DNA from 2 places in the Arthrobacter sp. 01T419 genome. Region 1 is predicted to be linked to the other one. Evidence: riboswitches for the same ligand, from Rfam matches in the RefSeq annotation. Region 1 holds a riboswitch; the other holds the start of a gene.

What was found. A riboswitch is a leader RNA that binds a small molecule or an ion and turns the genes downstream of it on or off. The one in region 1 is predicted to bind thiamine pyrophosphate.
Region 2: it holds a riboswitch for thiamine pyrophosphate, as region 1 does, so the genes downstream of both, AC1DLO_RS15595 (bifunctional hydroxymethylpyrimidine kinase/phosphomethylpyrimidine kinase) here and thiC (phosphomethylpyrimidine synthase ThiC) in region 1, are expected to answer to the same signal.

What each region holds. Positions count from the first base shown of each region.
Region 1 covers NZ_JBFTQF010000001.1:13,506-24,896, reverse strand. Annotated here, with positions in the region: gene AC1DLO_RS00135 (glucose-6-phosphate dehydrogenase) at 1-826, opposite strand, end outside; gene ffh (signal recognition particle protein) at 978-2,549, shown strand; gene AC1DLO_RS00125 (alpha/beta fold hydrolase) at 2,606-3,355, shown strand; gene thiC (phosphomethylpyrimidine synthase ThiC) at 3,356-5,176, opposite strand; TPP riboswitch at 5,172-5,279, opposite strand; gene AC1DLO_RS00115 (amidohydrolase family protein) at 5,389-6,483, shown strand; gene AC1DLO_RS00110 (VOC family protein) at 6,562-7,434, shown strand; gene AC1DLO_RS00105 (hypothetical protein) at 7,512-7,955, shown strand; gene rpsP (30S ribosomal protein S16) at 8,150-8,572, shown strand; gene AC1DLO_RS00095 (RNA-binding protein) at 8,574-8,816, shown strand; gene rimM (ribosome maturation factor RimM) at 8,946-9,506, shown strand; gene trmD (tRNA (guanosine(37)-N1)-methyltransferase TrmD) at 9,507-10,352, shown strand; gene rplS (50S ribosomal protein L19) at 10,641-11,000, shown strand; gene lepB (signal peptidase I) at 11,077-11,391, shown strand, end outside.
Region 2 covers NZ_JBFTQF010000010.1:117,544-121,508, reverse strand. Annotated here, with positions in the region: gene AC1DLO_RS15595 (bifunctional hydroxymethylpyrimidine kinase/phosphomethylpyrimidine kinase) at 388-1,908, opposite strand; TPP riboswitch at 1,900-1,996, opposite strand; gene AC1DLO_RS15590 (Rne/Rng family ribonuclease) at 2,157-3,965, opposite strand, start outside.

The sequences.
Region 1 (11,391 bases):
TGGTCTTCCGGTAGGGCGCGCTGATGCTGCTCGCACGCAGCACCGTCGAGATCGCGCCCCTGAGATCGCGCTCGCCGATGGTGGCGGGGGCATCAATGGCCAGGAGTGCCATGATGTGCAGCAAATGGCTCTGGATCATGTCCTTCAGGGCACCGGCGTTGTCGTAGTAGCGGGCACGCCCTTCAAGTGCGAGGTCTTCGTCGAAAATGACCTCCACCTTTTCGATATGGTCCCGGTTCCACACGGGTTCGAGGAACCTATTGGCGAAGCGCAGGCCCAGGATGTTCAGGACGGTGGCTTTGCCGAGGAAGTGGTCCACCCGGTGGATGCGGTCTTCCGGGACCAGGGCGGCTAGGGTCTTGTTGAGTTCCCGGGCGGATTCCGGACTGGATCCGAACGGCTTCTCCATCACCAGCCGCGTCCCGGCCGGCAGATCTCCGGCGGTGAGGACTTCGCAGGCCTTTTGGCTGATGTGTGGCGGCAAGGCAAAGTAGACGGCTACCGGAGCTTCGAGTCCAGCCAACAGTGTGGCGAGTTGGCCATCGGCCGTGACATCCAGCTGATGGTATGTGGTGCTGTCCTCCATGGCCGCGACTGCTTTCTTTCCTGCGGCATCGGCGTCCTTTCCAGCCTCCTCAAAGGCGCCCTGGACCCGTTTTGTCCATTGCTCGGGGGTCCAGGGATCGGAACCCGCCCCCACAAGCTTGAGGCCTTCCGCGAGCCCGCCGGCCACAAGCCTGGCAAGGCCGGGCAACAGCAGCCGGCCTGTCAAGTCCCCCGAGGCGCCTAGGATGAGCAACGTTTTGACTGTTGTTTTGCTGGTCACTGTGCCAGCATGCCATCTTGCAGGCGCGTCTTGGTACCCTAGATAGTCGAGTCCCTCAGTTGAGTCAGATTTGTTTGGGGCAGGAATCGTCAAGATGTTGGCGCGCCGGAATGGCCGCCATTCGTAGACCATTGAAAGAAGTGCACGGCGCGTGTTCAATTCACTCTCTGACCGGTTGACAGCAACCTTCAAGAATCTCCGTGGCAAGGGTCGCCTCACCGAGGCCGACGTCGATGCCACCGTCCGGGAGATCCGCCGCGCCCTGTTGGATGCGGACGTTGCTGTTTCCGTGGTCCGCGAGTTCACGGGGCGCATCCGTGAACGTGCTCTGGGCGCCGAGGTTTCCGCGGCCCTGAACCCGAGCCAGCAGATCGTGAAGATCGTCAACGAGGAACTCGTGGAGATCCTCGGCGGCGAGACACGCCGTATCCGCCTGGCGAAGACCGGCCCCACCATCATCATGCTCGCCGGCTTGCAGGGCGCGGGCAAGACCACCCTCGCGGGCAAGCTCGCCAAGTGGCTCAAGGCCCAAGGGCACAGCCCCGTACTTGTTGCCGCCGACCTCCAGCGTCCCAACGCCGTGACGCAGCTCCAGATCGTCGGTGAACGCGCTGGCGTCCACGTCTTCGCACCGCACCCGGGCACCACATCAGACCTGGATGTTCCCACCGGCGACCCTGTCGCCGTCGCACGCGCCGGCGTCGACGAAGCCCGCCAGAAGCTGCACGACGTCGTGATCGTCGACACCGCTGGCCGCCTCGGCGTCGACGCCGAAATGATGGACCAGGCGCGCCGCATCCGCCAGGCGATCATCCCGAACGAAGTGCTGTTCGTGATCGACTCCATGATCGGCCAGGATGCGGTCAATACGGCCGTTGCGTTCGATGAAGGCGTCAACTTCACGGGCGTCGTGCTGTCAAAGCTCGACGGCGACGCCCGCGGCGGTGCCGCCCTGTCGGTCGCGTCCGTCACCGGAAAGCCGGTCATGTTCGCGTCCACCGGCGAAAGCCTCGACGACTTCGAACTGTTCCACCCGGACCGCATGGCCTCCCGCATCCTGGACATGGGTGACGTTCTCACCCTGATCGAACAGGCCGAGAAGAACTGGGACAAGGACGAAGCGGCCCGGATGGCGAAGAAGTTCGCCGATCAGGAAGACTTCACCCTGGACGACTTCCTCGCCCAGATGCAGCAGATCCGCAACATGGGTTCCATGAAGAAGATGCTCATGATGATGCCGGGTGCGCAGAACATCCGCCAGCAGCTGGAGCAGTTCGACGAGCGCGAGATCGATCGCGTGGAGGCCATCGTTCGCTCCATGACTCCGCATGAGCGCCTGGCTCCGAAGATCATCAACGGCTCCCGTCGCGCCCGCATCGCCCGAGGCTCCGGCGTGCACGTTTCCGAGGTCAACGGCCTCCTCGAGCGTTTCGCGCAGGCCCAGAAGATGATGAAGAAGCTGGCCCAGGGCGGCGGCATGCCGGGGATGCCGGGTATGCCCGGCATCGGTGGCGGTGGTTCGCGCAAGGGTGCCAAGAGCGCGCCGAAGAAGAAGGCCCGTTCCGGCAACCCCGCCAAGGCCGCCCAGGAATTGCGAGACGCCGAGAACAAGCGGGCGAAGGCTGTTCCCACCGGCGCGGCATTCGGCCAGGGTGCCGGCGACTTCGACCCCGCGCAGCTGAACCTGCCCAAGGGCTTCGACAAGTTCCTCGGCGGCAAGTAACCGTCCCCCAGCGGCCAGTGAGTTTGGTTGTCAGCCCCGTGCCATAGGCTGGATGAATGCAAAAGCAGCGCGTTGTGTTCGTCCATGGAGCAGGCACGTTCGGCGCTGCCGCTTGGCCGAAGCAACACGGGATGGCACTGGACTATGACGCGCTCTTCCTCAAACGCCACGGCTTTGACGCGCAGGCGGAGCCTTTGGAATCCGATGTCGCCGCAGATGTGGACATCGTGCTGGAATGCTTGGGAGCGAGAGAAGCCGCGTCATCCTCCGGCCCGGCCCGTGGTGGCCATGTCGTGGCGCATTCCCAAGGCGCTATCTCCGCAATGCTGGCCGCGGTGGAGAGGCCGGACCTGGTCCGCTCCCTCGTGTTGGTTGAACCGGCATGCCTTTCTTTGACGGCTGAACTGCCCGCCACTGCGGCCTACCGGGCGCTGATGGAACCCTTGTTCCGGATCCGGCACGAACTCAGCGATGACGATTACCAACGTGAGTTCGTCCGCCGGGCGTTTTCCTCCGAAGCAGCCGTCCTCAGTACCCCGGAGGCCCGGCGTACCGCCCGGCGCCTGCGGCTGCAGGCGCCACCCTGGGAGGCGCCCCTGCATATTGTCCCGGGAGTTCCTACGCTTGTCTTGACCGGTGGATGGGAACCGCTCTACGAAGAGATCGCCGGGTACCTGCAGGAAACCGGCGCCCTCCACCGCGTTGCGGCAGGAGGACACCGGCCTCATGACTCAGTTGAAGGAGACCGGATCATCCGTTCCTTCATTGCGGACGTCAGCCGCGCCGGGTCGGTCCAGGCTTCCTGATCAGTTCAGGCTTCCTGACTTCGCTCCTGAAGGAACTTCCAGCTCAGGCAGGTAGACCTTGCCGCCGGAGGCCAGGAATTCCTCGCTCTTTTCGCGCATGCCGCTGTACATTTCCGCGATGGCTGCTTGGGAATCCGCTGAACCGTATTCGTCGCGGATGTCCTGGCTGATGCGCATGGAGCAGAATTTCGGTCCGCACATGGAGCAGAAATGCGCTGTCTTGGCCGGTTCGGCAGGAAGGGTCTCGTCATGGAACGACTCCGCCGTGACTGGATCCAACGACAGTGCGAATTGGTCGCGCCAGCGGAACTCGAAGCGGGCCTTGGACAAGGCGTCGTCGCGTTCGTGGGCGCCGGGGTGTCCCTTGGCGAGGTCGGCAGCATGGGCAGCGATTTTGTACGTGATCACGCCGGTCTTGACGTCGTCCTTGTTCGGCAGGCCCAGGTGTTCCTTGGGTGTGACGTAACACAGCATCGCGGTTCCGTAGCGGGCAATCTCCGTGGCACCGATGGCCGAAGTGATGTGGTCGTAGCCCGGCGCCACGTCGGTGACGAGCGGGCCCAAGGTGTAGAAGGGCGCGCCCTTGCACAGTTCCTGCTGGCGTTCCACGTTCTCCCGCACCAAGTGGAACGGAATGTGGCCCGGCCCTTCGACCATGACCTGCACGTCAAACTCCCAGGCCCGCATGGTCAGTTCGGCCAAGGTGTCCAGCTCGGCGAACTGTGCGGCGTCGTTGGCGTCCGCCGTCGCTCCCGGGCGCAGTCCGTCGCCGAGAGAGAAGGCGACGTCGTACTTGGCGAAGATTTCGCAGAGTTCGTCGAAGTGGGTGTACAAGAAGTTTTCCTCGTGGTGGGCCAGGCACCAGCCCGCCATGATGGAGCCGCCGCGGGAAACGATGCCGGTCACGCGGTTGGCGGTGAGCGGCACGTACCGCAGCAGCACGCCGGCGTGGATGGTCATGTAGTCCACACCCTGCTCGCACTGTTCAATGACGGTGTCGCGGAAAATTTCCCACGTGAGTTTGTTGGCTTCGCCGTTGACCTTCTCCAGCGCCTGGTAGATGGGCACGGTGCCGATCGGCACGGGGGAGTTGCGGATGATCCATTCGCGGGTGGTGTGGATGTCGTCGCCCGTGGACAGGTCCATGACCGTGTCTGCGCCCCATTGCGTGGCCCACTGCAGCTTGTCCACTTCTTCGGCGATGGAACTGGTGACGGCCGAGTTGCCGATGTTGGCGTTGATCTTCACCAGGAAGGCCTTGCCGATGATCATCGGCTCGGATTCCGGGTGGTTGATGTTGTTGGGAATGATGGCCCGGCCGGCGGCGACTTCGCTGCGGACCAGTTCAACATCGCAGTTTTCGCGAAGTGCCACGAACTGCATCTCGGGCGTCACCATGCCCTGCTTGGCATAGTGCATCTGGGTGACAGTCTTGCCTTCGACGGCGCGGCGGGGCACCGGCTGTGCGCCCTTCCACTCCGCGGAGGCGGCGCCGCGGCGCACGGCCGACTTGCCGTCGTCGAGCAGGTTCCGTTCACGTCCGCTATATGCCTCGGTGTCGCCGCGCGCTTCGATCCACTCGCTGCGGAACGGCTCAAGGCCGACCACCGGATCACTCCCGGGCCCCGCGGTACGGTACACCTGGAAGGGCGCATTCGCCTCGCCGTTGGGGGACGGTTCCAGGGCGATTTCCGTGACCGGTACCCGGATTCCCGCCTCGGCATCCTCCAGGAACGCGAGGGAATGCGACTTGAGGGATTGGGTCACTTCCTGCGCTGATCCGTTTTGGGTAGGGCTCAGCTGTGTTTCTTTGGTACTCAAAGGATTACTCACTTCCTTCGCCGGCATTACCCGGACAGGTTCAACGGTCGCAGGCTGCATCAGCCCGATCTCAGCCCTTGCAAGGGCCCCCGTGTGGTCGTAGACGAAGCTACCACAGCCGTTGGTACCTACGACAGATGTGACTTAGGACAGATGTGACCCAGGACAGATGTGACCGAGCAGGCGATCGCGCCGGAGTTTAGTGTGGAAGCATGCCAGAAATCATCGAGTTCAGCGGCACCGTCCTCACAGGGCCCAGGGACGAACGGCGCGGGCTCTGGTCGGTCGACGGACGGCTGACCTTTCTGCGGCCTGCTGCCGCGCCGAGCGTTGTCCTGGACGGATGGGTGCTCCCCGGCCTTGTCGACGCCCACTGCCATGTTGGACTGGGAAAGGGCGGAGCTGTTGACGAGGAGACCGCGCGCCTTCAGGCAATGGCGGACCGGAACGCCGGGACACTTTTGATCCGCGACGCCGGCTCCGCAAGTGACACACGCTGGCTGCAGCGCCGGACGGACATGCCGAGGATCATCCGCGCGGGCCGGCACATCGCCAGGCAGCGCCGGTACATCCCCGGGCTGGCAGAGGAAGTCGAGCCGGAAGATCTGGTGGAGGCCGTACGCAAGCAGGCCCGGTCCGGAGACGGTTGGGTCAAGATCGTAGGAGACTGGATCGACCGCTCGCTCGGGGACTTGGGTCCGTCCTTTCCGGCCGCCAGCGTCAAGGACGCCGTCTCAGCCGCGCACGACGAGGGAGCTCGGGTGACGGCCCATTGCTTCGCCGAAGGAACTATCGACGACATGCTCGACGCCGGCATCGACTGCATCGAGCACGCCACCGGCCTCCTGCCGCATCACATTCCGCGGTTGCTCGACCAGGGGGTGCCGATTGTCCCGACGCTCATCAACATTGCTACCTTCCCGGTCATCGCCAAGCAGGCTGAGACAAAGTTCCCGCGCTACGCCACCCATATGACCGAGCTGTGGGAGCGTCGTTATGAGCGGGTCCGCGAGGCATTCGACGCCGGAGTGCGCGTGTATGCCGGGACTGACGCCGGCAGTGTCATCAAGCATGGCCGTATCGGCGAGGAAATCCTGGAACTACACCAGGCCGGATTGCCGACGGCCGCTGCGCTCGATGCTGCCTGCTGGTCCGCCCGCGAGTGGCTGGGTGCCGACGGCATCAGCGAAGGTGCCAATGCCGACGTCGTGCTGTACGCAAAAGATCCCCGCGCGTCCCTTGAGGTGGTGCTGGAGCCGCAAAGCACCGTGCTCAGGGGGCGCATTTCGGGAAGTGACCAGCATTAGGAATAAATTGAAGCTTCAAGTAATTTAGATAGATAGAGGTTGCCGAAGGGCGGCGCCACAAGAAGCCGGGAGTTTCACATGACCACCACATCCAGCCAGGATCTCCTTCCTGCCGAGCTCACCATGGGCACTGTCATGCTCAAGGTGGGGGACATGAAGCTCATGAGCGACTACTACCAGCGGGCACTGGGGCTGGACGTCGTCGCCGAGCAGGATGGCGGACTCTACTTCGGCAGGGTCGGCAAGCCGCTGGTTCACTTGGCTCCGGCCTCCGGCCTCCAGATCCCGGGCCGCGGCGAAGCTGGACTCTTCCACACGGCTTTGCTCTTCGAAGACCAGTCCTCGCTCGCCGCCACCGTTGCCTCCGCCGCGCAGTACGAGCCCCACGCTTTCGTCGGCAGTGCGGACCATCTGGTCAGTGAGGCCTTCTACTTCACCGATCCCGAGGGCAACGGCATCGAGCTCTACTACGACAAGCCCCGCGAAGGCTGGGAGTGGAACGGCACGTCCGTTGTCATGGACAGCCTGCCCCTCCCTCCGCAGCGCTACCTCCAGCAGTACCTGAGCGAAAAGGCGGTGACCGGCCAGCACGAGGCAGGCGCCGGCGTCGGGCATGTCCACCTCCAAGTGGGCGACGTGCAGACTGCCCACGATTTCTACGTCGGCACTTTAGGCTTCGAGAAGACCGCCGGTTGGCATGGGCAGGCCTTGTTCGTCTCCGCAGGCGGCTACCACCACCACATGGCCATGAATGTCTGGAACAGCCGCGGCGCCGGCCCGCGCAAGGACACGCTGGGCCTTGGCGAGGTTGTGATTGAAGTCCCGTCAGGGGACGACGTCGGCGCGCTCGCCGATCGCCTCAAGGTTGCCGGCATTTCGTCCCACCACACGGGCCAGGAGTTGCGCTTCGAGGATCCATGGCGCAACCGGCTGCGGGTCGCCGTCCGCTAGGCTGGAGTTTGCGGCGTGGCGCATACCTTTCGGCCACGCCGCAGCTCCGTCGGCACGAATGAATGAGGGTAGTTTCCATGGGCTTTGCTGAAATCTTTGTTGCCACCCACGATGAAGCACTCAAGAGGGCCGCCGCCCTGGAGAAGGGCAGTGACGTTTCCGGTGCTGCGGTACGGATCCCGGGAATCAGCGATTTCGAAGTAGAACAGCTCGGCGACCTCGCAGGCACTGCCGTGCACGCGGCCGGCGCCGATTACGAGTTGGCCCTGGTGGACGTCACCAGTGACGCTTTGCTGGGTGTTCCAGGGGCCATGGTGCGTGCATTGTCCGAACTTCTCAGCTACGAGACTGAGGGCGAAGGCAGTGTCCTCGACGACGTCGCCGAGCGCTGGGCAGCCCAAGAGGATATGCCCTTCGATGCCCAGCAGTCCCGCCTTTATGTGCAGCAGTTGGCGGCCCTCGCCAGCGACGTCGAGAAGGCCGAGCGCGCCGGTCTTTACGTCTGGTCAGCCGAGCAGTAATTCCGGGGTAACCCGCCACACGGGCACGTAGTTCGAAATACCGTCTGCCATCTGGCACAATGGACAGGTACTCGATCCGCGCGGCCCCTCTCTCCGTGTGTGCATCTTGTCCTTCGAACCCTCAAGTATGGCCCGCCCCACGGGTGCAGAACGACGGGCTCAACCCCGTTTCAGAAACAGGAGTGACCACAAAAGTGGCCGTAAAGATTCGCCTTAAGCGCTTTGGTAAGATGCGCGCACCGTACTACCGCATCGTCGTCATGGACTCCCGCTCCAAGCGCGATGGCCGTGCGATCGAAGAGATCGGCAAGTACCACCCCACCGAGGAGCCCTCGTACATCGAGGTTGCCTCCGAGCGGGCACAGTACTGGCTGTCCGTCGGCGCCCAGCCGACCGAGCAGGTCGCTGCGATCCTCAAGATCACCGGTGACTGGCAGAAGTTCAAGGGTCTCCCGGGCCAGGAAGGCACGCTGAAGACCAAGGTCGCCAAGCCTGCGTTCGTTGCACCGGAGAAGGGTTCCGTTATCATCCCGGAAGCCATCACCAAGAAGGCCAAGCAGTCGGAAGCAACTGAAGCTCCCGCTGACGCTGAAGCAGAGACCACCGAGGCTGAGTAAATTGCTGGCAGAAGCGCTCGAGCACCTGGTCCGGGGGATCGTTGACAGCCCTGAGGACGTCAAGGTCAGTGCCAAGAACAACCGCCGCGGGGAATCCCTCGAGGTACGTGTTCACCAGGACGACCTCGGACGGGTCATCGGACGCCAAGGCCGCACCGCACGCGCTTTGCGCACGGTGATTGCGGCATTGGCCGGCGGCGAGCAGGTCAGGGTCGACGTCGTCGACACCGACCGTCGCCGGTAACGCGCTCAGCAATACTTGTCTTAGATCCGGCCCCTTCACCAGATTATGGTGGAGGGGCCGGATTGTTTTACGACCAAACTCCAGCCTTGGTCCGAAGCCGGCCCCAGGGAAGAAATCAGAGGAATCCCCATGCAGCTCCAGGTTGCCCGAATCGGCAAGCCCCACGGAATCCGCGGCGAAGTCACCGTCCAGGTGCTCACCGACGCGCCGGGAGATCGTTTTGTCCCCGGGACCGAATTCGTGGTTGAGCCCGCAAAGGCCGGTCCTTTGACCATCAGCAGCGCCCGCTGGAACAAAGACATCCTGCTGCTCGGCTTCGAAGAGATCTCCACGCGCAACCAAGCCGAGGAAATCCGCGGCGCGAAGCTCTTCATCGAAACCGAAGAACTCGACGAGGACGACGACGAGGGCTGGTACGAGCACGAGCTCGTCGGCCTTGAGGTCCGTGTCGGCTCGCAGGCCGTGGGCAAGGTGACCGCACTCAACACCATGCCCGTCCAGGACTTGCTGGTCATTGAAAGCGCGGATGGCAAGGAAATCCTGGTGCCCTTCGTCGAGGAGATTGTGCCCGAGGTCAACGTCGAGGACGGCTACGTGTTGCTCACGCCTCCGCCGGGCCTCTTTGAGCTGAACACGGATTCATCCGCCGACGACGATGCTGAGGACTCCGAAGACAAGGACGATGCTTAGATGCGGATCGACGTCGTCAGCATCTTTCCGGAGTACCTGGCGCCCCTCGAACTTTCCCTCATAGGCAAGGCTCGTCAGGATGGGCTCCTGGAACTGAACGTCCATGACCTGCGGACTTTCACCACCGACAAGCACCGCACCGTGGACGACACTCCTTACGGCGGTGGTGCAGGAATGGTCATGAAGCCCGAGCCTTGGGCCCAGGCCTTGGAATCCATTGCCGCTGCCCGGGTTGCTGTAACCGAAAGTGGCGGCTCTGGGAGCTCGCAGGACGCGCCTGCGAAGAAGCCGGTCCTGGTTGTCCCGTCACCGGCGGGGGAGCGCTTCAACCAAGCCCTTGCCTATGAACTCGCCGAAGAAGAACAGCTCGTGTTCGCCTGCGGCCGCTATGAAGGCATTGACGAACGCGTCATTGAGTGGGCGGACGAACACTTCACGGTCCGCCCGGTCAGCTTGGGGGACTACGTCCTCAACGGCGGCGAAGTCGCGGTCCTGGCCATGGTAGAGGCGATCGGACGGCTGCTTCCAGGCGTGGTCGGCAACCCCGAATCCCTAGTGGAGGAATCCCACTCAGACGGCCTGCTGGAGTACCCGGTCTATACAAAGCCCTCATCGTGGCGCGATCGTGACGTGCCTGCCGTCCTTTTGAGTGGCAACCACGGCAAGATCGCCCAGTGGCGGCGCCACGAACAGTTCCGTCGCACGGCAGAGCGCCGTCCGGATCTCCTCGCGGAGTTCGACGCCGGCGGCCTGACTCGTGCGGACCGTACGGCCCTCGGAGAACTGGGGTACGACGTCGTCGACGGCCATTTGCGGCACCGCCCTCACGACGACGTCTCCGACTGAGCCGGCCGCCGTCGGGCAGTGTCGTCCACCCATGGACCACGAAAGTCGGACCGCATCCGCGGGATTGGCCGGAACTCCCGGGGTATGGCAGAATTAACCCTTGTGTCTACTGGGTTCGCGCCTGCCACAGGGGGAGCGTAGCCAACAGCCTGACAACCCGGAACCGCCAATCAGTGGTGGTGCTGGACTTTGAAATCTTCGGCGGTAATTTCCGGACGGCCTCGCGCCCCGGGCTTGCCCGCCGTGACCCAAAGTGGATGACCTGTGGCGTTCACCAGGAGTGGATTAATGCATATCCTCGATAGCGTAGATGCAGCTTCGCTGCGTAACGATGTTCCCGAGTTCCGCGCGGGTGACACCATCAAGGTTCACGTGAACATCATCGAAGGCAAGAACTCCCGTGTCCAGGTATTCCAGGGCTTCGTCCTGGGCCGCCAGGGTGACGGTGTTCGCGAAACCTTCACCGTCCGCAAGGTTTCCTTCGGTGTCGGCGTAGAGCGTACCTTCCCGGTGCACTCCCCGATCATCGAAAAGATCGAGGTCGTCACCAAGGGTGACGTCCGCCGCGCCAAGCTCTACTACATGCGCGCACTGCGCGGTAAGGCTGCGAAGATCAAGGAAAAGCGCGACTTCGCCACCGGCAAGTAGGTCTTCGACCAAAGCGGGTCCTGGATTCGTGTCCGGCCAGCGCCGGAGAAATCCGCAACGCAACAGGAAACGAATCATGGACTACGCAAAACGCCAGCCCCGGAAACAGGGCTGGCGTTTTGTTTTGCTCGCATTGGTCTTGGCCGTGGCCATCAGCGGGCTGGTCCGGTCCTTGTGGATCGACGTGTACTTCATCCCCTCTGAGTCAATGGAGCCGCTCCTGGGGACAGGCGATCGCATCCTTGTGTCCAGGACTGATTTCGCCGCAGATCCCATTCGCCGGGGAGACATCGTGGTCTTCGACGGCAGGGGCACCTTTGCCCCCCTGAACAGCGGCAAAGGCCCGTTCGCCGACGCCGCGGCCGCAGCAGGCCACTGGCTGGGCCTCACG
Region 2 (3,965 bases), on a different contig from region 1:
AATTTGCGTGCGGAACCCCGATCCGAAAACGGGCCTGGTTCACGCTGTGCCTCAACGCCGTGGACTCCGGTACGGAATCCATGAGTCATCCCTCGAACAGTTCCAAATGAAAGGTCAGTTCCAAGTGAACGGTTTCTGGGGGCATAACCCAAGTGTTGGCGTAAGCACCGAAGATCTAGATTACGCTAGTTTCGCCTTCGGCTGCAAATGAGGCCAGGTCCGGAGGCTGCCACGTGATGGCTGCCACAGACTGGCTATGCCGCCATCCGGTACCGTGCCCGTCCACCTTACCCTGCCGGCCGGGAAAAGCTCGGATCCTCACTCCGACACGCTGCAGCGCCCGCCGGAACAGTCCTTCGTCCCGTCCTTCCGCAACAGGAACCAAGCTCAGCCGTGCAGCCTTGGAGCATCGAAGAATGCCGTTTCGTAGCGGCAAGACTGGGAGAATGCTTCCATCATCGCAGCCCTCTCCCCAGGGGAAGCCGCCTGCGCAGCGGCATCCGTGATGTCGATCGCTTTGCGGGTAGCCTCGGCAAACGCCTCGTCGGCATAGGTGCGCAGCCAGTCCGCGTAAGGGTGCTCAGCCGGGGCTTCCGCCTGAAGATAGCCATGATGGAGTTGCTGTCCCACCTCGGCGTACAACCAGTAGCAGGGCAGGACAGCGGCCAGCAAAACGGCATAGCTGCCCGACGCCGATGCCGCCAGCAAGTGGTCCACATAGGCTTTGGTGACGGGTCCCTGTACTCCGCTGACCTGACGTCCACTGAGCCAGTTCCGGTGCAATTCAGACTCGACTTCAAGGCACATCTGCGCGCCGCGAGCCCAGAACAACTGTTCTGTTTCGCTCGGGGCCAGGGCGCTTGCTCGGGCCAGGACGCGGGAGTAGCCGTTGAGATAGATGGCATCCTGGGCCAAGTAATAGGCAAATTGCCCTTCGCCGAGCGCGCCGGACTGCAGGTCCCGGATGAAGACCAGGCCATAGATGGCCTCGAGCTCCGTTTGGGCGGCGTCCCACATCCTGGCGGCGAAAGCACCCGGCTGGAGGGCGTTCTGGTGCGCATGGAAGTGGTGGATCGGCCCGTTGCCGTTCCCCACTTCCAGCACTCCGGACTGGGTCAGCGCCTCCTGGAGCCAGGGCTTCACAACGTGCAGGGCCGACTCCCAATCGCCAAGCCGCGCCTTGGCCGTCGCCATCGCCGAGGACAGCGAACATCCTGTGCCATGGCTGTTGCGGGTCTCCACCCTGGGGCCGGCAAATTCCACTACGTCCTGGCTGAGGAGTCCTCCGGTGTTGACCAGCGCGTCCGGGCAGCTGGTTCCCTGCAGATGGCCGCCCTTCACCAAAACGGTGTTTCCGCAGGCTGCGGCCAAGCGCTTGCCCTGCTCCAGCGCCGATGCCCAGTCAGTGGCCTCAGGTTCGCCGAGCAGCACGGCCAATTCGGGAAGGTTGGGGGTAATCAAGTCAGCGAGGGGCAGGAGTTCCCGCAACGCGGTTTCAGCTGACTCCGCCAGGAGCCGGTCGCCGCTCGTGGCAATCATCACCGGGTCCAAAACCACGATGGCGGGGCGAACCTCGCCGAGCCAGCGGCGGACCTCGTCGATGACCGCGGCGTCGCCGAGCATGCCGATTTTGACGGCGTCGACAGCGATGTCCTCGCTGATGGCGTCCAGCTGCTGGCGTAGGAACTCCACGGGAGGCACGTGAACGGCAGTGACTCCCTGCGTGTTCTGTACCGTGAGCGCCGTGATGACCGCCATGCCGTAGCCGCCGTTGGCTGCGATGCTCTTCAGATCGGCTTGGATCCCGGCACCGCCCGAAGGATCGGAACCGGCAATGCTGAGGACCCTGGGAACGGCGCGGCGGACGGTATTGAGCGGGTAGACAGCTGAATGCGCTGGAACAGTCATGCGAGACATCCCTTCGCCGGTGCTAACCGGACAGGTTCAACGGGTCTGGTCTCAGCCGGCTTGGTGCGCGGCACCCCGTGTCAGTCCCCTAGCTTAACCCGGATCACTCCTGCACTAGTGAAATGGACCGGTCATAATGTCTGGCGAAATCGATTACTGGACCGGAGGCTTCAGCGGTCCGGGAACGCCGAAGCCCCGGCACCTTCCATTGGAGTAGAAGGTGCCGGGGCTTCGGACAGGGACTGTTTCTAGAGCTCGGACTTGGGGACGCCGACACCGAGGATGATCGGCTCGGCTGCTGTAGTCGTTTTGGCTGGGGCAGCGGCTGGCGCCTTAGCCTCGTGCGCAGTTCCACCCGAGGCAGCCGCGGCGACCTCGTGGTGCTCCACGTTGGTGGCGTTGGCAGCACCCTGTGCCCGGCTGGCACTACGGTTGCGCCGGCCACGGCGCCCGCGCGTTCCGGACTCCGGGGATTCCCCGGCTTCCCCGGCGGACAGCCCTGCCGGAGATTCCTGGGTTCCCGTCGCCTTCGCCTCGGTATCAGGAGCCTCGCCGAGGCCCGCAAACGCCTGTGCCAACAGATCCAGGCTCATGGCAGGCGCCCCATTCGCCGGCTCTTCGTGGTGAACGAAGGGCAACGCGACCTCTTCGCCGCCGAACCGCAGCACCGGCTTAGAGCGCTCCTCAGTAACTGAACCGGAGGCCTCCTTGGCGACAGCTGCGATCACGGGAGCCTGAACGGGAGCTGCCTCGGCCGCGGGGGCAGCTCCGGCCTCGGGCGTGCCTGCCAACGATTCCGCGGCGTGGTGGAGCTCGTCGTCGTGCAAGTGGGCGGCGTGGGCCGCGGCGGCGATGGTGGCAAGTGCTGCGCGGGTGGCTGCCTGGCGGCTTGGATCAGTGGATTCCACGGTGTGGACCGGCACAGGAGGGGTGATCGGGAGCTCAGTGGTCCCTTGCCCCGCGCCCCTGCCACGGCGGCGCTTGCGCTGCTCCGGACGGGTGGCCGGCTGTGATTCGGTACGCGGGTGGTGATGCTCGGCGGCCACAACGTTGGCCCGACGGTGCTCCACTGGCTCGTCATGGGTGACGATTCCGCGTCCCGCACACGTTTCGCACTGCTCGCCGAAGACCTCAAGCAGGCCGGTGCCCATGCGCTTGCGGGTCATCTGGACTAGGCCAAGAGAGGTCACTTCGGCAACTTGGTGCTTGGTGCGGTCCCGGCCAAGGCACTCGACCAAGCGGCGCAACACGAGATCGCGGTTGGATTCGAGGACCATGTCGATGAAGTCGATGACGATGATTCCGCCGATGTCACGCAAACGCAGCTGGCGGACCACTTCTTCGGCAGCCTCAAGATTGTTCTTGGTGACGGTCTCCTCGAGGTTACCGCCGCTGCCGGTGAACTTCCCGGTATTGACGTCAACAACCGTCATGGCCTCGGTACGGTCGATCACGAGCGAACCACCGGAGGGCAGGAAGACCTTGCGATCCAACGCCTTGTGAATCTGCTCGTCCACACGCCATGCCGAGAAGATGTCCTGATCGGAGGTCCACTTCTCGAGGCGGCCCACCAGATCCGGCGCTACATAGGTGACGTATGCCTCGATGGTGTCCCAGGCTTCGTCGCCGGAGACGATGAGCTTGGAGAAGTCCTCGTTGAAGACGTCACGCACAACCTTGATGGTGAGGTCCGGTTCGCCGTACAACAGTTCCGGCGCGAGGATCTTGGTGGAGGTGGACTGGCTTTCGATCCCTTCCCACTGGGCACGCAGGCGGTTGATATCGTGCGTCAGCTCCTCCTCGGAAGCGCCCTCGGCCGCGGTCCGGACAATAACGCCCGCATTGTCCGGGAGGCGATCCTTAAGGATCCGCTTCAGACGGTTGCGCTCGACGTCGGGAAGCTTGCGGGAGATACCGGTCATGGAACCACCAGGCACGTACACGAGGTAACGGCCCGGGAGCGAAATCTGGCTCGTCAGGCGCGCACCCTTGTGGCCCACCGGGTCTTTGGTGACCTGTACCAACACGGAATCGCCCGATTTCAGGGCGTTCTCAAT